Regions from separate parts of the Paenibacillus sp. GbtcB18 genome, predicted to be linked through region 3. Evidence: riboswitches for the same ligand, from Rfam matches in the RefSeq annotation. Region 3 holds a riboswitch; each other region holds the start of a gene.

Region 1 (5,381 bases), 400 kb from region 3:
CGATTCCCTTCTCGTACGTGTGCTGTTCGAAGCTTTGAATCAGCTCGCCGTGGCTGCGGGAAGTTTCGATAGAGATGACGTCGGCATCCATATCGCGGATAGACCCGATCATGTCGTGGAATTCGCAGTAGCACATGTGGGTATGAATTTGTGTCGTGGCCCGCACGTTCGCCGTTGTGCTGCGGAAAGCGTTGACCGCCCAATCGAGATAAGCCCCGTGCTCATCTTTCTTAAGAGGAAGGCCTTCCCGGACAGCAGGCTCGTCGATTTGGATCATTTCGATTCCCGCCTCTTCGAGCGCTTGCACTTCTTTATCCAGCGCAAGCGAAATTTGATAGGCGACCACGTCTCTGGACAGATCGTCCCGGACGAATGACCAGTTGAGAATCGTAACCGGTCCGGTCAGCATCCCTTTGACGGGACGTGTCGTGAGCGACTGCGCGTAGACGGTTTCCTCGACGGTCATCGGCTGTGTAAATGCCACATCGCCGTAAATGACCGGCGGTTTCACGCAGCGTGAGCCGTAGGACTGCACCCAGCCGTTGCGCGTGAAGGCGAAGCCGTCCAATTTTTCGCCGAAAAATTCCACCATGTCCGTCCGTTCGAATTCCCCGTGAACGAGAACGTCCAGATCCAGCTCCTCCTGAAGCTTGATCCACTTATCGATCTCGCTGCGGATAAACGCTTTATACTGCTCGTCCGTCCATTCCGCCTTTCTCCATTTGGACCGCGCCTGTCTGACTTCCGCTGTCTGCGGGAAGCTTCCGATCGTCGTCGTCGGGAGAAACGACAGCTTCCACTTCTCGCGCTGAAGGGTCCGTCGCTCGCCGAAGCCCTCGCCGCGTGCCGCCGGCACCTTTTGAAGCTGCAAAGCGGCCGCCTGGACGGCTTTGTTGCCTCGAGCTTCGGAAGACCGGAGGGCGGCAAGCGCTTTTTCGTTCCGCTGAAGCGCTTCGGCCGTTTCCCCCGTTTGGGATACCGCCGCCTTGGACAGCAGGACGATTTCGTCCAGCTTCTCGTCGGCGAAGGCAAGAGCGTCTCTCAGCACCGGATCGAGCTTATCTTCGTGAACGGTGGACACCGGCACATGCAGAAGGCTGCAAGATGTCTGGACAATGACCCGCTCCCCGGGAACCACGGCCAAAATGTCGCGAAGCGTATCCAGCTTCTCCTTCAGATCGGAGCGCCAAATATTCCGGCCGTCCACGAGACCCGCTCCCAAAATTTTGCCTTCGGGAAATCCTTCGCTCTTCAAAAGCTTCAGCGTCTTCTCGCCGCCGTGTACGAAATCAAGCCCGATCCCGCTCACGGGCAGCTTTACGATTCTGTCGTAATGTTCCACGGCTTCGAAGTAGGTCTGGAGCATAATTTTCAATCCCGGCGCCGCCTCTGACAGCGTTTTGTAGATCGCTTCGATCCGGTTCATATCCTCTGCGGTTACGTTTGTCGAAAGCAACGGTTCGTCCACCTGCACCCATTCGACGCCTTCCTTTTCCAGCTCGCGCAGCACTTGGCCGTACAGCGGAAGCAGCCGGTCGATCCAGGCATCGGTTTCCGTCTCGGCGTACCCCTTGGACAATTTCAGAAACGTAAACAGTCCGAGCAGCACAGGCTTGCCCTGGATTCCGAGCGCTTCTTTGGCTTCGCGGTAAGCTTTGAGTGGTTTGTTCTCGACCAGCTCCGGCTTGGCGCCCTGGAGTTCCGGCACGATATAATGATAGTTGGTGTTAAACCATTTCGTCATTTCGCATGCGGTAGCCCCCTCTTCGCCTCTTGCCATCGCATAGTAGGTGCCCGGAGATACTTCGCCGCCCTCGTATTGAAACCGTGCCGGTACGATCCCGAACATGGCGGAAGTATCCAGCACGTGGTCGTATCCCGAAAAATCGTTGACCGCGATAAGCTCAATGCCCTTCTCCCGCTGAATGCGAAGATTTCCCAAACGGACTTCGGCCAGCTTGTCCGTCAGCTCCTCTTCGCCGATTTTGCCGGCCCAGAAAGACTCCAGCGCCTTCTTCCATTCACGTCCCGCTCCGATTCTCGGGTATCCCAAACTGCTGCTTGTCAATGCGTTCATGATCTTGACCTCCTGATAGTCGCTTGAATTGGATGTTTGCATGAGTTCCCTGCTTCATTGCTTATTTGTACAAGAAAATAAAAAAGGACGTCAATATCCCCGAAGCAGACAAGGATAAAGACGCCCTCTGTTTGTATATACAGTGGCCCGTACTTTAACACCTCCCTATCTCCCGTAGGTAAAGCAGTGCTGTCAGAACAGGCAGGTCTCCTGGCTCCAGAATCATCATCGTCGGCTGCCTTCCCGGTCTAAGACCAGTGGCGTGTTCGCCTTGACTCCTCTGTTACAGTGGCGGGACCGCGCCGGTTTTTCACCGGACTTCCCTTTTAAGCTCCAGTTCCCCCAAGGGGCTGGGCACCTATTCCCAACATATTCAATTGGTTAACTTAGAAATGACTATACACAACGCGGCATGTTTATGCAAGCTTTATTCTGACGGAATGCCGAAATGTTTAAGCAGAGCTTCCTTGTAGGCCTCGTCGTTTTCAGGCACGAACGTGCGCACGCCTTCGGGCGTGAACAGCTTAAACTCCTTGCCGGAGACCGAATTTCGTCCCTCCCGGGTCCGAATGGCTACCATCGCATCCTTCCTGAAAATGGAGTCCTGACTGTGCTCGCACCAGAAGCTGGCCATGACAAAATCTTTGGGCAGCTGCGGCTCTTCGGTAAACGAGTATATGCGCCTCCAACTGCCGTGATGCTTCTCGCTGAGCACCCAGCCGTATAAGGAGTCCCGCTCCATGGCGTAAAGCTCCTCGCCCTGCGGCTGCTCCAGCTTCTCGGCAAGACGGACCGGTCTCCGGGGCACGATGCCCCCGACACCTACGTCGCATAAGTAGCTGACTCCTTCCGCTTCCACTTTCAGCACATGATGGCGGCGCTTTGGCGGCAGCTCCGTCTCGTCTCTCCAGAACCGGGCGACATAGTCGGTCACGGGATAGCCGAGCTGGCGCAGCAGCCAGCCGAACAGGGCGTTCAGCTCGAAGCAGTAGCCGCCCCGCCGCCGCTCGACGATTTTATGACGCAGACGCTTTATGTCCAGAGACAGCGGAACCCCGTTCAGGATGTCCAGATTTTCATACGGAACAGTATGCAGATGCTGCTCCTGCAGCAAAGCCAGCGCCTCATAACTGCCGTCCAGCGGTCCTTCGTAACCGATTCGGTTGAGGTAAGCCTCCACTTCCGGTTTCAAATCTTCTCTATCCGTCCTCACAGGACACGCTCCTTTGCGGCAGGTTCACAGACCGTAATTTCTTTGGTACAGAGATCCAAAATACGGCTGCGCACATCGCATTTGGAAATGAACAGCGGCTTGCCGTCCCGGTCTATCCAATACGCGATAGGCAGCGAAACTTCGCTGCCGCGGAAGGATCCGTCCGCATGACTCGTCCCGATAACCATGGCATGATGCCGGGAGGCGATTTCTTTCGCTTTTGCAACCCATTCATCGAACTGCTCTTCACTGAACATGCCAACGCCGATCGGCTGAACGTACAAATCGGTTCGGGGGCTGCTCGCCTTCTCCACCTCATTCAGAACCAATTCGTCACACAAAATCGGGGTAATGACCAGTCCTTCTTCAAGCGCGGTTTCATATCCGCTATATTTGGCCCGGTCTATCACGACTTCCCCTTGCCGGTTAATGATCACGGCCCGGTCTTTCGGATTCTTCGAACCGCTTATCAGCAGCGTACGCGTACAGGCCGCAAGCTCACACGCCCGGGACAAATTCGTATGCAAATATCCTTCGGGGAAAACAGCCGCTGCCACGTCGGGATATCTCTCCAGTTCCGCTTGCAATTGTTCCAGATTCCGCTCCAGCATAGGCTGGCTGACGAGAATTTTCAATCTCACCACCTCCGGCTTATCCTTAAAGATTTCAACAACTTGGTGAAATATTCCTCCATGTTCACCAGCTTTTGATAAGTTTTCGCTCAATTGGCATCATTATTTATTGCATTATCTGCCAGAGAACTCCATAATAGGAATCTGAGTTCTTTTTTCTTTTAGAAAGAGAGTGCGGCCCGTGAAAGATATCCTTGTTCATTTATTCATCATGACATTTCCTCCTCATATTTACCAGATTTTTATGCTTACGCGTTTTTACAAAAGAGAAAAAAAACGAAACCGTTTTCTAATGGGAATCCTCATGGGGTTTTCCGGCCTTTTCAGCATAAGCTATCCGGTTATGTATCTCGTTCCTGATTTTTATTGGGATCTGAGAGGCGTGCCTCTTCTGCTCGCTTTTATATACGGAGGCTATTACGGAGGGTTTACGGCGCTCGGTATGATGCTGATCTTCCATGGGATTATGTTCCCGTCTTTCGGAGTTTCGGACGTCATCCTCTATGCGGCAGGTTTTCTGCCCATCCTGTTCAGGGCCCGTGACTTCTACCAGTATCCTTCGCGCAAGAAAATCGCCCTCTCCCTCTTGTACTCAAGCATGGGCGCTGCGACGCTGCTTATCTGGATGTCTTATATCGTCACGCATCACGGTTTTGTATGGAAGGATCTGCTGCCGCAAGTAAGTATTCTCGTGACCGCACAGCTTCTGCTGCCGGTGCTGCTCATCCTATGGTTTCAGCACATGCTCCGGCATGACCAGATGAGTATCGAAATCCAGAAAGCGGAGAAGCTGCAGCATCTCAGCGATCTGGCCGCCAGTGTCGCTCACGAGATCCGGAATCCGCTTCAAGTTACGCGCGGGTATATCCAGATTTCCCAGAAGGAAGCCGACGAGAAGATCGGCCGTTATTTAAACATCGCCATCGGAGAACTCGATCAGGCCGAGAAGATTATCTCGGAGTTTCTGCTCTTCGCCAAACCCGAGTTGACGGAAACGGGCCTTATTAATATCGGCGATTCGCTTCAGCAGGCCGTGACGATGCTTGAACCTTATGCCAGCATGTCGGGAGCCGTAATCGAGCTTTCCTGCGAGGACCCTATTTTTATCGAGGGAGACTCTTCCAAGCTAAAGCAAGCGTTCGTCAATCTGATCAAAAACGGAATCGAATCCACCCAAACGGACGGTCTGATCCGTATACGCGGTTATGTCCGGAAATACAAAGCCATCATTACTATCACCGATAACGGCAGCGGTATGACCAAGGAAGAAATCGAAAGACTGGGGGCTCCCTTCTATACGACGAAAAGCAAGGGAACCGGGCTCGGCCTGATGGTCACGACCCGCCTGATCGATGCCATGCGCGGCAAAATGAGGTTCTCCAGCGAAGTCGGCACCGGATCGGAGGTCATGATAACCTTCCCCCTGACGACAAAAAACAGAGTATCTATTTCCGAAGAA
Region 2 (5,381 bases), on a different contig from region 3:
TTCGTACACCGACTTGCGGATCGTCCCTTTCACCGTTACCCATGTATCCTTGAGATACGAATCCGCATCCGGAGCTTCAACGATAACGCCGTACGGAGACGCATCGGCAGAGCAGCACTGCATCGTCAGTCTTGCGACGACGAACTGGTTTTTGGGCATGTCGTCCTCCCGGTAAACGAAGCCGCTGATTTCCATCTGTTTCCCCGCAAAATTGCCGGCGAACAGATCCACGGCCGTCAGCCTCTCCATAAAACCTTTCTCCCCGATAAGAATGGTTTGCTTTTGGTAAAGCCGCATGGCCAGCTTCGCGTAATCTTCCGTAAACCGGCTGCCTTTGAACATCTCCTTGAGCCTGGCTTCCTGCGTATCTTCCTTGCCCCGGCTCGCTTTCTCTGAAGATTGCTGCTTCTCAGGCGAATCGTCCCGGGTATCTGCATTCCTCTGCGTCTGGAGGTTGGAGGTATTCAGTTGAATCCCTTTCACTTGAACGATATCGCTCCCCGTTACCCGGTCGGGCAGCAGAAAGCCCAGCAGCAGCGGTAAAAGGAACAAGGAATAAGCCGCACCGTGCGAAAGCTTAGATTTCCTGACACCGGGCTCGCATCCGCAGTCGGATTCATTGCCTGAAGCGGGCTGCAGGGCCAGATAAATCTGGATCACGGCCAGCACGAACAGGGCGATCGCCGAAGCTTTGACGTACGGTACCAGGCGGGGCGCCAAGTAATGCGTCATGCCGCCCGTTTTGACCAGATAGACGATATAGAGCGAAAACCCGCATAGAATCGCCGCCCTCATAAAAGAATGGAAGGCGTAAGCGCGCCTGTCTTCCACCCGATTCACCTCCCCGAATTCAAAGCGTTAGTTGAAAAACAGGTGTTCGACAATGACGGAACCTGCAAACACGGTCATCGTGATAAGAACGGCCAGCAGCAGGACAAACTTCGTTTTGAAGACGGACAAGAGCATGAGCGTACTTTTAAAATCGAGCATGGGCCCGAAAACGAGGAAGGTGAGTAGGGAACCTTTGGAAAATGTCTGGAGAAAGGAAGAAGCGACAAACGCGTCCGAGGTGGAACAGAGCGACAATATGTAGGCAAATCCCATCATAAACAGATGCGGAAGCACTTCCCCCTCCCCCAGCGCCGACAAATCCCCTCTAGGCACAAAAGCCTGAATAACGGCCGTAACGAGAGAGCCGAAAATGAGATATTTCCCCATATCGAAAAATTCCCCGCCCGCGTGGCCCATCATCGTAACGAATTTGCCGCCGCCCTGCACGTGCGCACAGTCTTGTCCGTTCTCGGCATACAGCGAGTCCAGTCTGTGTTTCAACGGATTTTGGTTAATGAACGCGTATACGAATAAGCCGATAAACGCGCTGACTCCAAGGGCCAGTCCCATCCGGGCATACACCATTTCGGGATTCATCCGGAACGCCGTGTATGTGGCCGCATAGACGACCGGGTTCACGATAGGACCCGCCAGAATGACGATTACGCCTATGTACAGCGGCATTCCTTTGTTGATCAGCCGCCGGACGACCGGGATCATGCCGCATTCGCAAATCGGAAACAGGATGCCCAGCAGGCAGGCATAAACGAATCCGAGCAAAGGATTCCGGGGGATCGCTTTGCGGATCCAGGTTTCCGGGATGTAAACCTGCATGAACGAGGAAAGCAGCACACCTAGCATAATAAAAGGAACCGCTTCGAGCACGATGCCGATAAACATCGTCTTGAACAGGCGGAGAACCGAAGGGTCCGGCAGCCCCGCATTCCCTGTCCGCACGGCTTGCCAGGCCAGTATAGCCAGGAAACTTCCCGCTGCAATATAAATCAGGTGTCTTTTTCTCATCCCTCTGCTTGCGCCGCTGAAATGCACGTTCTCCCCTCCTGTGTACGACAATATCCTTATTTTAATCGTAATTATTACGTTTTTCAATAAAAAAGACTTCTCCCTTAAACCCTTTCCACTTTTTCATCCCTATGCGAGTTTGCCTGAATTTATGACAAGCTCCTTCCCTTGTCCGATTCGTGAAGCCATAAAAAAATCCCGGCACGCGAAACCGCGTTACCGGGAAAACACTTCAACGGCTCTGATTTAAACTTCCACGACCCGTTTCACTTCCGTGGGCAGGTCCGCAGGTTCCAGCCGTTTTTCCGGCTTCCAGTAAAGGAGAGCCGCTTTGAAATTGTGCGGGTAAATCAGCTTTCCGCCTTCTTCTCGCACATAAGCGTACAAGAGCTCCACAGCCTTCTTGCGGTCATACTCCTTGTCCAAAACCGCGCTCAGGTTATCCTTCATCAGCTCTTCCTCCGTATCGTAGGCATACGTTTTGTGCAGATTGACAATTTTACAATTCGCGTCGATTCCGAGTTCATAAAGCAGATTCTGCAAATGGATGTAATCTCTGCGTTGAAATTTGATCCGGCAGCCGAGCTGCTCCCGGATGTCCTTGTAGTGCGGTCTTTCGGGACCGCTTACCATTCCCGCGATTCCGAGACGCTTCGCCGTGTTGTTGATATGCAGCAGCGCCCGGTCGATCTCCTGCATCCGGTAGTAACAATTGACGCCGAATACCACGTCGGCCCGCTCCACCTCGGGAAGCTCTTCCCATTTGGCATGCACGAAGTTTACATGATTCCAGCCCTTCCGCTCCGCTGCGGCTTTCAGGAAAGCAAGCACGCTTTCGGAGCTGTCGACGCAGGTGAGGGAACCCGCTTTCTCGGCCGCTTCGAACGTATAATTTCCCCAGCCGGGGCCGATTTCCAGCACATCCTCGCCGGGATCGATCAAAGTGATCAGCTCCTTGCGCAAGTTGGCAACCCAAGAATCCACCCCGGCCTGTTCTTTCTTTTTCATAAAAGCGTTCCAGAACCCTTCTTCCTTGACGTCATCGGTCATCCGCACGGGAAGATTTCCGTCCCAGTCCTTCATTCCCTCCTGCCAAAGGGTTTTGTAGTTCGTATTTAGTTTGACTCCGTAATACATCGTGTTCCTCCCATACGGTTTGAAGATACTTGTACATCATTCTTTCGATCAAAATGCGGCGGACTTCATTTTACCCGTAAAGCCGGAGGATTCAACCGATCCGAAACAAATAAAAACATCCCGCCGAAGGCAGGATGTTTGGGTTCATCGCATGAATACGCCGGGGTCAGGACCCGACGATTAGGGAGAACATTCGCATCAACGCCATCCTATATCCGCGTAGGAATGAAGTTACCGGTAAACAGGCAGGTCTCCTGACTCGGGAACCCTATGCGCGTCTTCCCGGATTCACCAGTGACGTGATGCGCTTCGGCCGGGGCTTCGCCCCTTTTCCCCTTACAGTGGCGGGACCGTATCGGAATTGCACCGAACTTCCCTTTTAATCCGTTCCCTCTCCCCAGAGAAAGAACCGGAACCCGTTCAATAAAGAATGTTTGATATTTTGTTGTCTAAAGAAAAGCATACATGTCAAACAACTTCACGATTAATAGTAGTCCAAATCCGGCGTTTTGGCAAATACCGAAGCATGCGGGCAAGCAGGCGTACCGGTAAGGCGGGCCCGGCAAACTTCGGACTATGAAGTAGAGTCGCGACGGTTATGACTCCGCTATTCCCCTTCAATAATCAGGTTGATTTGATGAATAAAATCTTTTGCCAGTTCAAGCTGTTTATAGGCAAATTCCAAATCTCCGTTACCCGAGAGTCCGAAATCCAAGTTACCTAAAGTGGACATCAGTATGCGTGCGGTAACGGCAAATCCAAAAGCTTCCTTATCGGCCTGATTATTCATCTCACTCCAGATATATTGAAAGGTTGGCTCCTGAACTCCGTTGAACAAGGCAAGATTGCCTACATAGGAAGCCAGATCCCAGTATGCGGGCATCAAAGATACATCTTCAAAGTCCGACCAGATCCAGCCTTCGGGACTCGGTAATAAGTTTCTTGAATGGGCATCTCCATGAGACGGTATGAGCAAGCTTGTTTCAAGACGCATCTGTCTATCAATTGTGAAAAACAGACTTAACAAATCTTGTATACGCGGATCCGGATGATTCATTAATCTAAAAGCCGATTGACATGTCCGCTCCCAAACACCAAGCATAGGAATCTCGCCGGTAAAATCTTTCAATGCCAGTGAAAGTGTATTGACCAATTCAACTGCTTCGCTTGGCGAAGGGCGCTCCAGGTCTGTCGGGGGAACATACTTCCAAAGCGTCATCCATGTGCCGCCAATATCATATGGTCCTGCATCCGTAAGGTCGGTTGGCAAACGGACCGGCACTCCCTTTGAATGGAGATGACGTGCGGCTCTTAATTCACGAACCAGTACCTTGTAAGCGTAATCTCCATTATTTTTTGAAATCGCAGCGGCTATTCGGGCCACAATCGGAAACGGGGCCAAATGAACGATCAGGTTCCCGCCATTACCAAGCTCGATAGGAGTAATGTCTTTTAATCCGGCTTTTTCTGCCATTAAAACCGCTTTTGAAATAAGGCTGCTATTATTCGGCACTCCGCGGGCTCCTTAGTTAAGGTTAAAAATATATTAGCATCGTTGTCGTGTCCCCCATAGGTATTAAATAGTTAACAATCAACTATTCCCCATTCACACTTTCGTTAACGCGAACTTCCGTTTGGAGGTACTGACAACTTACTAATCTCCGCCCCTTCACATAGGCTGTTATAAACCCCACGAACGGAGTCTGAGAAGATGAGCCTGCCGAAAGTCCCCCAGCATCTCGCCTGGCACGAAACTTTGGAGCTTCACGAGCTTGTGAGCCTTCAGACCGGACAACTGATCGCTTGTAAACAAAAATTACCGACGCTTGCGGACGAAGGGCTTCAAACGCTTTTCAGAGCGGCGATACAAACCTTGGAGCAGAATCTGAACGAGCTGCTGGCGTATTATCCCGAAGCGCCTGCCGCCTCCAGGAATAAACCTGCGGAGCTCCCCGTCCTGGAAGCGGGACAGCTTCTCGCTTTTGCCAAAACCGCCGTACGCGGCTACGCCTGCGCCCTCACGGAAACCGCGACTCCCCGTCTACGGGCAACCTTTGTGAAACATCTGTTGAGAGCGGTCGAATTTCACGCCAAAGTGTTCAACCGGCTGTATGCGGACGGTGCGTACCCCGCTTATGACCTGAAGGAACTGCTGGAAAACGACGCGGCCAACGCCCGAGCCGCCCTCTCCCTCGAATAACGGCAAACCGCCAAGGAACGGCACGACTGCCTGCCCCTTGGCGGTTTATCGGCATGCGGGAACGGCTTCCGCCCCGCTCACTCTTTTATTGAAACCGGTATGTCCACAACCGCTCGTAGCCGAAGCGTTCCTGCACCTCTTTGTCGTTCGCGGATTTGCCGCCGAGCTGTCCGTTGAGCTGGAACTGGGA
Region 3 (5,381 bases):
CGTGAGCCGAGGAAAACGAACTCGGTCTATCATCTCGTGCAGCCCGCAACGGGGAAGCTGACGAAGCTAAGCGAGGCGAAGCTTGCGGAATTGCATAATCCGCAGCCCGTCCTGGGAGAGTCCGGCGCGCTCATGCTGGTGGATGCGGGGAACGCCCTGTATACGCTTGTCGGTGACGAGACGAATTCCGGGCGGACTGTGAAGCTGCTCTCGGCCTCTGAACCGAAGCGGCTGCTCTGGGCGGAAACCGACTACGCCAAAGGCAGCGTGACCATAACCGCGTATGACATCGCGTCGAAAAAGGTCCGGACCACCGAAACGAAAGATCTGTCGGGCGGGGATCTGCAAGCGGCCGGTGAGGAATATGTGATCGATTCCGAGCTTGTCTACCAAAAACTTCAATGACTTAGCCGGCAAGTTAGAAAGACGAATCCGCCTCCGGGCGGATTTTATTTTGCGCTTCTAAGAAAAGGAGGATTCGCACGGGGATCTTTTGCGGTATAATGGACAGATGTACGTAACGATGATGTGGAGGCACGGCCAGATTGAGAAATTATCCATTTGCATTTGATCCGACGAAACCTTTTATTCAGCAGGCAAGCGACTGGATTGCCGACGTATTTTACGAGCTTCTGCCGGAAGCCGGTTTTGAAGTGAGAGACGAACAAATTTATATGGCGTTTCAATTGGAGAGGGCTTACCAGGAGAAACAGACCATCTTTGCGGAAGCGGGAGTGGGAACCGGGAAAACGCTGGTGTATCTGCTCTACGCTCTTACGTATGCGCGTTATACGAGAAAACCCGCGATTATCGCTTGTGCGGACGAGTCGCTGATCGAGCAGCTGGTCAAACCCGAAGGGGATATCGCCAAGCTCGCCCGGCATCTCGATCTGACGATTGACGCCCGGATGGGCAAGTCGCAGCATCAATACATTTGCCTGAATAAGCTGGACGACACCCGGGGCGGCGGTTCTGACGAAGAGGAAGTCTTCAGCGAGATTTATCACGGCCTTCCTTCGTTCGTCCACTACCCGGATACGCTCCAGTCTTTCTATCCGTACGGCAACCGTAAGGAGTACCCCGAGCTGACGGACGAGCAGTGGGAACGGATCGGCTGGGACGTGTTCCAGGACTGCCTCGTCTGCAGCCAGCGGCATCGCTGCGGACAGACGTTGTCGCGTGAGCATTACCGCAAGTCCGCCGACTTGATCATTTGTTCCCATGATTTCTACATGGAACATGTCTGGACCTACGAGGCCCGTAAACGGGAAGGCCAGCTTCCTCTGCTGCCGGAGCACAGCTCCGTCGTTTTCGACGAAGGGCATCTGCTTGAAACGGCCGCGCAAAACGCGCTCACCTACAAATTGAAGCATGCGGTATTCGAAAGCATCGTCATCCGGCTTCTGGAAGGCGAGATCAGAGAAACGCTGGCCCTGGCTATCGAGGAAGCTATCGTCCAAAGTGAAACGCTGTTCCGCGTGCTGGACGAAAGCAGCTATTCCGTCCCGGCCTCGGACCGGAAAGAATTCGCCTGGAACGAAGAGCTGAAACGGGAAGTAAGCCGGTTCCGGCAGCTGATCGACGTGATCGAGGAAGAGCTCGTATTCGAGAGCGGGCTGTCCACCCTGGATGATTACCAGCTCAAAATCGTCGAGGAGCACCTGGAAATGATTCAGCTTGCTTTGAGCTTGTTCGATAAGCCCGGCCAGCTCATTTCTTGGGTTACGGAGGATTCCGACGGCATCACCCTGGTCATCATGCCGAAAATGGTCAAGGAGATTTTAAGAGATCGCGTGTTCTCGAAAAAAATGCCGGTCGTGTTCTCATCGGCGACCTTATCCGTCAACGGCTCTTTTGATTACATGGCGGGCAGCCTCGGCATCGAGAGCTTCCTTTCGTTCTCCGTTCCTTCGCCTTACGATTACAGCGCCCAAATGAAGGCGAACCTGTATCCAGACAAGCCGGAGGAGGATAAGACCGGCCGTGTTCTGGAACTGCTCAAGCAATCCGAAGGACGTGCGCTTATTCTGTTCCCGTCCCGCGAGGCGCTGGGAACTTTCAGAGGGAGCTTGGCGCTGTATCCCGAATCTGCCGATTACCGGTTTTTGTTTGAAGGCTCGGCGGAAATCAGTCACCTCATCTCGTCGTTTCAAAACGACGAGGAAAGTGTCCTCTGTGCGGTAACGCTGTGGGAAGGACTGGATATTCCGGGGCCTTCCTTGTCCCACGTTATCGTCTGGGAGCTTCCTTTTCCTCCGGACGATCCCGTCTTTGCGGCCAAACGGAAAGATTCGGCTCAGCCGTACGAAGACGTGGACATGCCGTACATGCTGCTCCGCCTGAGGCAGGGCATCGGGCGGTTAATCCGGTCACGCGATGACCGGGGTATGGTGTCCGTTCTCGGTCTTGATTTGGACAATCCCGCAATCAGAGAGCAAATCCGGGGCCTGCTGCCCGATTAAGCGGGATGGAAGATGTTGCCGATTCCTGTCGTATCCGCTATGATAGACAAGATGCTTCCGGTTCGCACTCCGTATTTCGTGTAAAATACAGCCGGACGATGAATTGAATAACTCGGTACAGGTGCTTGCCGCAGAGATTTTGCCGCGGTACAGCTTAATAGGGAAGTCCGGTGCAATGCCGGCGCGGTCCCGCCACTGTAACAGAAGAGTCGCAGCAACCCTAGTCACTGGTATCCGTACCGGGAAGACTGCTGCCGATGATGACGCTGAAAGCCAGGAGACCTGCCTGTATCCGTAACACGATCAACCTACGGGAGATAGGGAGGTGTTAGATGCGTTCCGTACTGAAATTACGAGCGTCTTTCCCTTTGTCTGCAAACGAAGGGAGAGGCGCTTTTTTGCATGGTCAGTCCTAAATATATCAAGGATCGAGGTGAGGACTTGCAGTCGGTTTGCAATAAAGAAACGGTACGGGAGACTGGTGAGGCCGGGGGCGCCCGCTCCACGTCCGTAAAAAAAGACGGAAAGGCACGCGCCCTAACCGCTTTTCCGCTGCTGCTGGGCGGCTTGTCGCTTTTCCTTGTGATCTCCGTGACGGCGGCCGTCATGCTCGGTTCCGTGCGAATTGAGCCCGTCACGGTCTGGAAGATCGCTTTGTCGCATATGCCGGGAATCGGCAGCCTGATCGAGCGGGATTGGACGAAAGCACAGGAGCAAATTATCTGGAACATCCGCTTTCCCCGCGTCCTGCTCGGTCTTGTCGTAGGAGCGGGTTTGTCCGCGGTCGGAGTGACGATCCAGGCGCTGATCCGCAATTCGCTCGGCGATCCTTACATACTCGGGGTATCGTCCGGCTCGTCGGTTGCGGCTACCCTCGTTCTGCTGTTCGGCGGCTTCTCGTTTCTTGGCGCTTACGCGCTGCCGGTTTCGGCCTTTATCGGCTCTCTGGTCGCGATGGCGCTTGTCTTTACCTTCGCCAAGGTAGGAGGCCGCATATCGACCACCCGGCTGCTGCTTGCGGGAACAGCCGTTGCGAGCATGATGTCGGCGTTTACGAGTTTTATCGTCACGATGGCGCCGAACGCCCAAGGCATCCGCTCCGTCGTTTACTGGCTGATGGGCAGCCTGGCGGGCGCGAAGTGGGAATACCTCACCGCACCGGCTCTGATCGTGGTGTCCGGTATCCTTTTCCTGCTCTTTCAGCACCGGTCGTTGAACGCTCTTCTCGTGGGGGAAGGCGCAGCGGGAACGATGGGGGTCAATGTGCCGGCGTTCCGGACCTGTCTGGTGATCGTGACCGCGCTGATCACGGGAACGATCGTGTCCGTCAGCGGCTCTATCGGTTTTGTCGGCCTGATGATTCCTCATATCGTCCGGCTGGTGCTCGGCTCCGACCATCGCAAGGTGCTTCCGGTGAGCGTCCTTTTCGGGGCGGTCTACGTCATCTGGGCCGACGTGCTGGCCAGGCTCGCGCTTGCGCCGGAAGAACTGCCGATCGGCATCGTCACCGCGATATGCGGCGGCCCGTTCTTCATCTGGCTGCTCCGCAGAAGCTCATACGCGTTCGGAGGAACTTCAAAATGAACATGGAAGCGAATCATCTTTCCCTGACCATAGGGGCCAAGAAAATACTCGATTCCGTAAACCTGAACGTCCGCGAAGGCGAGTTTATCGGCCTGATCGGCCCGAACGGGAGCGGGAAATCGACCCTGCTCAAAACGGTCTACCGCGAGCTAAAGCCGGACGCGGGACAGGTGTTTTTGGATGAGCGGGAGCTGCTGAATCTGCCTTACAAAAAAGCGGCCGAACTGATGGCCGTCGTCAGCCAGGAATCTTCCGTGGAATTCGATTTCAGCGTGGCGGACATGGTTCTGATGGGAAGATATCCCCACAAGAAATGGTACGAAAGCGATACGGAAGCGGACCGGGAAATATGCCTCCGGGCCTTGGAAACGGTCGGACTCGGACACTTCGGAGAACGCAGCTTCGCGACCTTGTCCGGCGGCGAGAAGCAGCGGGTGCTTATCGCCCGGGCGCTGGCTCAGCAGGCGAAGTTTCTGATTTTGGACGAGCCGACGAACCACCTGGATATCCGCTACCAGCTTCAGATCATGGAGCTTGTCCGCTCGCTGGGAATCACGACGCTGGCCGCCCTTCACGATCTGAATATGGCGGCTTACTATTGCGACCGTCTCTACATCATCAGCGAGGGAAGGATTGCGGCGGAAGGAACGCCCGGGGAGCTTCTCGTCCCTGCTGTTCTCCGGGACATATTCGGCGTTAACGCCGAGGTGAACCTGCACGCCCTGACAGGCAAGCCTGTCATTACATACTTGCCGGAATCTTTTTATAACGCCGGACTAAAAAAGACGGAGGAATCCTTTTGAATCTTATGAAATCTCTTAAACTTTCTTTATTCGTATGCCTGGTTCTTGTCTGCATGGCCGCTATAAGCGCCTGCTCCGCTTCCGATTCAACGAAAGAACTTGTACCGAGAGGGACTGCGGAGTCGGCGGGAACAACGGCGGCAGCCGTAGAACTTGATAATATGGGACAGAAGCTTCATTTTGCGGAAGCGCCCAAACGGGCCGTGACCTTAAACCAGCATGCTACGGAAGTGATGCTTGCGCTTGGCCTGGAGAAAAATATGGCCGGCACCGCATACCTGGACGATCAGATCTTGCCCGAGCTGCAGGAGGCGTACAAGAAAGTTCCCGTTCTCGCCAAAACTTATCCGTCCAAGGAAATTTTCGCGGAGGCCGCTCCGGATTTTGCCTATGCGGGCTGGAAAAGCGCGTTTACGGAGAAAAGTGTGGGTACCCGGGAAGAACTCGCCAAACAGGGGGTTCAGACCTATGTGCAGGAATCTTCCAATAAAGCCGCTCCGACTTTGGAGGATGTGTACCGGGATATTTTGAA
Region 4 (5,381 bases), on a different contig from region 3:
ATTGCTCTGCGGACAACTTCCTGCTTGTGCAGCCAGCGGGCATCGTCGATGCCCGTTCCGCGTCCTACCGCGTCTTCTACGGCTATGCCCCCGAGCACGCTCAGGAGCGCGGAACTGGCCGTGGTGTTGCCGATCCCCATCTCCCCGGTCGCCAGAACCCGCACGCCGCGTCCGGCGAGCCCATCTGCGACTTCAATTCCGGCGCGGATGGCCTGGAGAGCCTCTTCGCGGGTCATCGCGGCTTCGCGGGCCATATTGGCCGTGCCTTTCCGGACTTTGCGGGAGAGGAGGTCCGGGTGTTCCAGATCTGCGTTGACTCCGATATCGACGCATACGACTTCCGCTCCCGCGTGCCGGGCCAGCACATTGACGGCTGCGCCGCCCTGCAGGAAGTTCATCACCATCTGGCGGGTCACTTCCTGCGGAAACGCGCTGACGCCTTCTTCGCAGACGCCGTGGTCGGCCGCCATGACGACGATAGCCTTGCGGCTCATATCGGGCATAATCTCTCCGGTAATCCCCGCGAGCTGTCGTGCCATATCTTCCAGCTTGCCGAGGCTTCCCGGCGGTTTAGTCAGATTATCGAGATGGACGGATGCCGCATCCTTCGCTTCCTGACGGAGCGGACGAATGGCGCCGATTACATCCTGAAGTTCGTTCATGTTTGTTCCTCCTCTGGTGTGTTAGTCGGTATGTCGGTATGTAGGTAAACCGCCCTGCGGGCGGTTCGGATTCACTCTATTCAATCTCCCCGGCGAAGCAGGATTTGAGGAATGCCGTGATCGGGATGCTCCAGGACGATCGGTTCCGTCCCATAGACATCCAGTATCAGCTCGCTTCTCATAATTTCCTCCGGCGTGCCGATAGATATGCCTTCTCCCCCATGAACGACGAGAAGCCGTTCACAGTAGAGGGCGGCCAGGTTCAGGTCGTGAAGGACGGCGACCACCGTCAGCCCTTCTTCCCGCTGCCACTGCCGCACGTAGTCCATCAGCTGCATCTGGTAGCCGATGTCGAGATAAGTCGTAGGCTCGTCGAGCAGCAGCAGGCGGGGCTGCTGTGCCATCACCTTCGCCAGCGCCACGCGCTGTTTCTGCCCTCCGCTCAGGTTCTCGACCGTCCGGTCGGCGAGCGGCTCCAGATCGAGCCGCCGCATAATCCGGTCGATCAGCGCAGCAGCGTCCTCCCGGTCTTCCCCGAGCCAGTTCTGGAAAGGGAACCGGCCCATTTCCACCACCTCACGGACGGTGAAACCGAGCGGAGGCAGTGCATCCTGCTGAAGCACGGCAAGCCAGCGCGCCAGCTCCTTGCGGGCGTAGCCCGCGACTTCCCTCCCCTGGAGAAGAATACGGCCTTCCGTAAGGGGGTCTACGCCTGAGATAAGTCTCAGCAAAGTCGATTTACCGCTCCCGTTAGGCCCGATGACGCCAAAAAATTCGCCGGGCTTCACCTCGAAACGGATATCTTTGAGCACGCGGATTCCACCGAAGCTTTTTCCCGCACCCTGCACTTCGATGATCGGTTCCATCAGCTTCTCCCCCATTTCTTCTGTTTGCGCAGCAGGTAAGCGAAGAACGGCGCGCCCAGAAACGCGGTGATGACGCCGAGCGGAATCTCCGTCGGGCTTAGAAGCGTCCGGGCCAGCGTATCGGCCCAAAGGACGTAGATGGCTCCGCCTACGGCGGAAAGCGGCACGATCAGCCGGTAATCCGGTCCCGCGATCAATCGGATCAGATGAGGCACGATCAGCCCGACAAACCCGATCACGCCGGATACGGAAACGGCCGCAGCCGTCACCAGAGTCGCAGTGATCAGCACGATCAATTTCGTCCGCTCGACATGGATGCCCAGATGGGCGGCCTGACGTTCCCCGAGCGCCAGCAGGTTGAGTGTCCGCGCATAGCTGTAAAGCACAACGAAAGTTACGAGAAAATACGGAAGGAGAACGGTTGTGTACGACCAGCCTTTCATCGCGAGACTGCCCATCAGCCAGAAAATGATTTCATTGACGACCTGTTTGGACATCGACACGAGAAAAGAAACGACGGAGCCGAGAAACGCCTGCATCACGACACCGGAAAGCAGCAGCGTCTCCATACGGATTTTGCCGTCGGTCCGGGCCAGACGCAAGACGATCCAAAGTGAAACGGCTCCTGTGGCAAAACCGACGACCGGTATCGTCCACGTACCGAAAAACATAGTCTGCAGACCGAAGTAAATGACGAAAGCCGCGCCGACGCTCGTTCCGCTGCTTACCCCAAGCGTATACGGGTCCGCAAGCGGATTGCGCAGGACGCCTTGAAAAGCGGCTCCCGCTACCGAAAGGGAGGCCCCGACCAGGATGGCCAGCATCACGCGCGGCAGCCTTACCTTCATAATAATCTGCTCCGAGGATACGGGCCAGTCCGGCGTGATCCGGTCACCGATCCAAGGCAGCTTGCTCCCCAGAATCGAAGCGATCTGACTCACCGGCAGATGGGCCGAGCCCAGCGATAGACTCAGCACAATAGAAAGAAGAAGGAGTAAAACTCCTACTCCTCCCCAAAGTCCCCATTTAGGTTTCATTTATTTCACCAAGTCCGGATAGATGGCTTTAGCCATTTGCAGGAGTCCCTCCGTCAAACGCGGTCCCGGACGGGTCAGCGTATTCTGGTCGAGACCGATCACCTGGTTGTTTTTAACGGCATTGATTTCGTTCCACCCGCTGCGTCCGCGAATGAGTTCTTCAAGACTTTTCTTCGTTTTGTCATCCACTACGCCTTTGGCGAATAAAATAACGTCCGGGTTCTGCTGGATGATTTTTTCCTCGCTGATCTGCTTCCAGCCCGTAATGTCGGAAGCGACGTTGACACCGCCCGCCAGCGTGATCAGCTCATCCATAAATTCACCCTTACCGACTGTCCAGCCCGGGGAGAATTCGATATAGACTTTTTTCTTCTTTTCCGCCGCTACGGTTTTTACAGCATCCGTAACTTTTTGACGGTCTTCTTTCATTTTTGCGACGACTTTTTCCGCCTGTTCCTGATGGTCGGTAATCTGGCCGTAAAGCTGAATATTTTTCATGACGTCGTCAAGCGTCTTCGGCTCCACCTTGAACACGTTGATGCCCATAGCGCGCAGCTTTTCGACCGATTCTTTTTTCATCGAAACGCCTGTGAAAACAATGTCGGCTCCCGACGCGATAACCGATTCCTGGTTAGGCTGCGTAATTCCGCCCATTTTCGGCTTATTTTTCGCTTCCTCCGGGTAATCGTCAAAATCGGACACGCCGACGATATTATCGCCCAGACCGATCGCAAAAAGAGCTTCCGTTTCCGCCGGCGAAACCGATACGATTTTTCCCGGCGCTTTCTCGAACGTAAATTCCTTGCCCGTCGCATCGGTTACTTTCAAAGGATACTGCGTTTTCTTCGCGCTCGATTGCGGAGCGGTGCTTGCCGCCGGAGAGGCCGAACCCGCCGTTCCGTTATCCGCGCTTTGCTTGCCGCAGGCTGCCAGGCCGACGGCCATCGTCAAAACAAGCAGCAGCAGGGCGTATTTAAAACCCCCGGTGGTTTTTCGTTCGTTGTTCATGTTCTCTACTCCCTTGCAGATTTAGTTTGACTTGAGGTTGTCCCACGATGTTCGCGCATGTCAACAAAAAATCCCCCCTATCCGGAGATAGAGGGGATAACTTTCAGAATCACGAGGTGGAACGGCCGTCAATCGGACGTCCTTTCCGGTTTCGCGCGATCCTCTCCTCGAAGGATATTGTGCTGCAAACCGGCAGGCAGGTCTCCTGACTTACGGATGTTTGACCGTCTTGCCTTCCCATCCGCGAGCGGACAGTGGCATCGTAAGACGATCTCCGTATTACAGTGGCGGGACCGTGCCGGATTTGCACCGGCTTCCCTTTTCACCCTGGGCTTTGGCTCCGCTGAGAGACGCCGCTTTCGGGACCTGACGGTAAACGTATGAGGTTGGGCCTTCAAGTTCATCCCCCATTATAGGCCAAGCGGCTGCGGAAAGACAAGGACTTTAGTCATCGCACCACATGCAGTTACCGGCGTCCGCTTTGGAGTCGCGGCGGCGGCAAGGTCGTCCGCTTCACGATTTGGCGGCGATCTTTTTGAGTACCTCGAACGACTGCTCGGGATTGCGGCTGTTCACCGCCATAAAAGCGACGAGCCCCTTGCCTTCCACGCCGTTGTCCTTCATCCACTTGGAATACTGGAGCGGAATGCCGTACAGATGCGTCTCCTTCTTAGGCGCTTCGGGCGGATTCTTTTTCTTGCCGGCAGGTTCAATCGTCGCCTCGAGTACGCCCTCCGGATAGTCTTCCTGCTTGAAATGCTCGTCCAGCGGCAAAAATGCCCCTTCGGCCGCATAAATCTTAAACTGTTCTTCGGGGATGATCAGGATACCGTGATTGCCGTATCCCATTTCGACGATCATCTTTTCGTTGGAAAAAAGCGGGGACGTATTCAAATAGATGGACGGCTTGTCCCCCACAAGCGCTTTCAACGAATTTTCAAGCTTAAAAGCGGCATCGACCGGTATGCCGTCACGGGCCATCATAAAGATGGAAACATCCGCTTTGGGCTGGGCCTTCCCGCACCCGGAAACCAAGACGGTGAATAATAAAAGCAGTACTGCAGCCGGAAACCAGCGTTTCTGTGTCATTGTAATCCCTCCGTTGCCCGATAGCCTATGCAAACGCTGCAAAAAAGCCGGCATTTACCGGCTCTTCTGGACTAGATTCATATATTCGTTAATCTTATGATCAAGAAGCGTACTCATTTCAATTACGGACTCGGAAGTCATAGCCTCACCGGACTGAACCATCTGTTCCAGTCTGTGCCGCATAAACTGAATTTCTTCTTCCAGGTGAAAGAGGGAGGCTAATTTGGCAGGTCGTTTGGATAACCAGCGTTGATCGGAAACGTCATGGCTGTACCAACCCGAGTTGTCGGCCAGACGATATTCTAAATAAGCCATACATATCCCTCCTTTACCCTAAAGATATCAGTTTTTTCCGATTCTGAAAACTATTTTTTGGGACAAGTCTTTACAATTTTTTCACAAAAGACCCAATACGGTCCAAAGCCTCGTTCAGTTGTGAAACGGAAGTCGCATAGGAGCAGCGGACGAAGCCTTCGCCGCCGTTGCCGAACACTTGTCCCGGAACGGCCGCCACCTTCGCTTCGGTCAGGAGCCGCTGAGCGAACTCTTCCGAGCTGAGGCCCGTCGAAGCGATGGAAGGGAACGCGTAGAACGCTCCCTGAGGCTCGTGGCAGTCGAGACCGATCTGCCGGAAGCCTTGAACGACCAGGCGTCTGCGCTGGTTATAGGACTCGATCATCCGGTCCTTCTCCTCCAGCCCGTTGCGGAGCGCCTCAAGA

What was found. Region 3 has a riboswitch for cobalamin ahead of KVT34_RS03375 (FecCD family ABC transporter permease). Riboswitches for the same ligand answer to the same signal wherever they lie in the genome.
Region 1: it holds a riboswitch for cobalamin, as region 3 does, so the genes downstream of both, metE (5-methyltetrahydropteroyltriglutamate--homocysteine S-methyltransferase) here and KVT34_RS03375 (FecCD family ABC transporter permease) in region 3, are expected to answer to the same signal.
Region 2: it holds a riboswitch for cobalamin, as region 3 does, so the genes downstream of both, KVT34_RS12800 (class I SAM-dependent methyltransferase) here and KVT34_RS03375 (FecCD family ABC transporter permease) in region 3, are expected to answer to the same signal.
Region 4: it holds a riboswitch for cobalamin, as region 3 does, so the genes downstream of both, KVT34_RS14970 (ABC transporter substrate-binding protein) here and KVT34_RS03375 (FecCD family ABC transporter permease) in region 3, are expected to answer to the same signal.

What each region holds. Positions count from the first base shown of each region.
Region 1 covers NZ_JAGXJX010000001.1:1,095,096-1,100,476, reverse strand. Annotated here, with positions in the region: gene metE (5-methyltetrahydropteroyltriglutamate--homocysteine S-methyltransferase) at 1-2,077, opposite strand, end outside; cobalamin riboswitch at 2,261-2,454, opposite strand; gene KVT34_RS04990 (arylamine N-acetyltransferase family protein) at 2,505-3,290, opposite strand; gene KVT34_RS04985 (hypothetical protein) at 3,287-3,934, opposite strand; gene KVT34_RS04980 (sensor histidine kinase) at 4,227-5,381, shown strand, end outside.
Region 2 covers NZ_JAGXJX010000003.1:556,950-562,330, forward strand. Annotated here, with positions in the region: gene KVT34_RS12790 (TIGR03943 family putative permease subunit) at 1-831, opposite strand, end outside; gene KVT34_RS12795 (permease) at 859-1,881, opposite strand; gene KVT34_RS12800 (class I SAM-dependent methyltransferase) at 2,101-2,991, opposite strand; cobalamin riboswitch at 3,219-3,426, opposite strand; gene KVT34_RS12805 (aminoglycoside phosphotransferase family protein) at 3,599-4,504, opposite strand; gene KVT34_RS12810 (spore coat protein) at 4,703-5,191, shown strand; gene bshB2 (bacillithiol biosynthesis deacetylase BshB2) at 5,277-5,381, opposite strand, start outside.
Region 3 covers NZ_JAGXJX010000001.1:694,419-699,799, forward strand. Annotated here, with positions in the region: gene KVT34_RS03365 (TolB family protein) at 1-405, shown strand, start outside; gene KVT34_RS03370 (ATP-dependent DNA helicase) at 546-2,462, shown strand; cobalamin riboswitch at 2,565-2,766, shown strand; gene KVT34_RS03375 (FecCD family ABC transporter permease) at 2,865-4,046, shown strand; gene KVT34_RS03380 (ABC transporter ATP-binding protein) at 4,043-4,849, shown strand; gene KVT34_RS03385 (ABC transporter substrate-binding protein) at 4,855-5,381, shown strand, end outside.
Region 4 covers NZ_JAGXJX010000004.1:266,705-272,085, forward strand. Annotated here, with positions in the region: gene cobT (nicotinate-nucleotide--dimethylbenzimidazole phosphoribosyltransferase) at 1-662, opposite strand, end outside; gene KVT34_RS14960 (ABC transporter ATP-binding protein) at 743-1,528, opposite strand; gene KVT34_RS14965 (FecCD family ABC transporter permease) at 1,528-2,565, opposite strand; gene KVT34_RS14970 (ABC transporter substrate-binding protein) at 2,566-3,573, opposite strand; cobalamin riboswitch at 3,752-3,958, opposite strand; gene KVT34_RS14975 (hypothetical protein) at 4,087-4,662, opposite strand; gene KVT34_RS14980 (aspartyl-phosphate phosphatase Spo0E family protein) at 4,717-4,977, opposite strand; gene KVT34_RS14985 (aminotransferase class I/II-fold pyridoxal phosphate-dependent enzyme) at 5,048-5,381, opposite strand, start outside.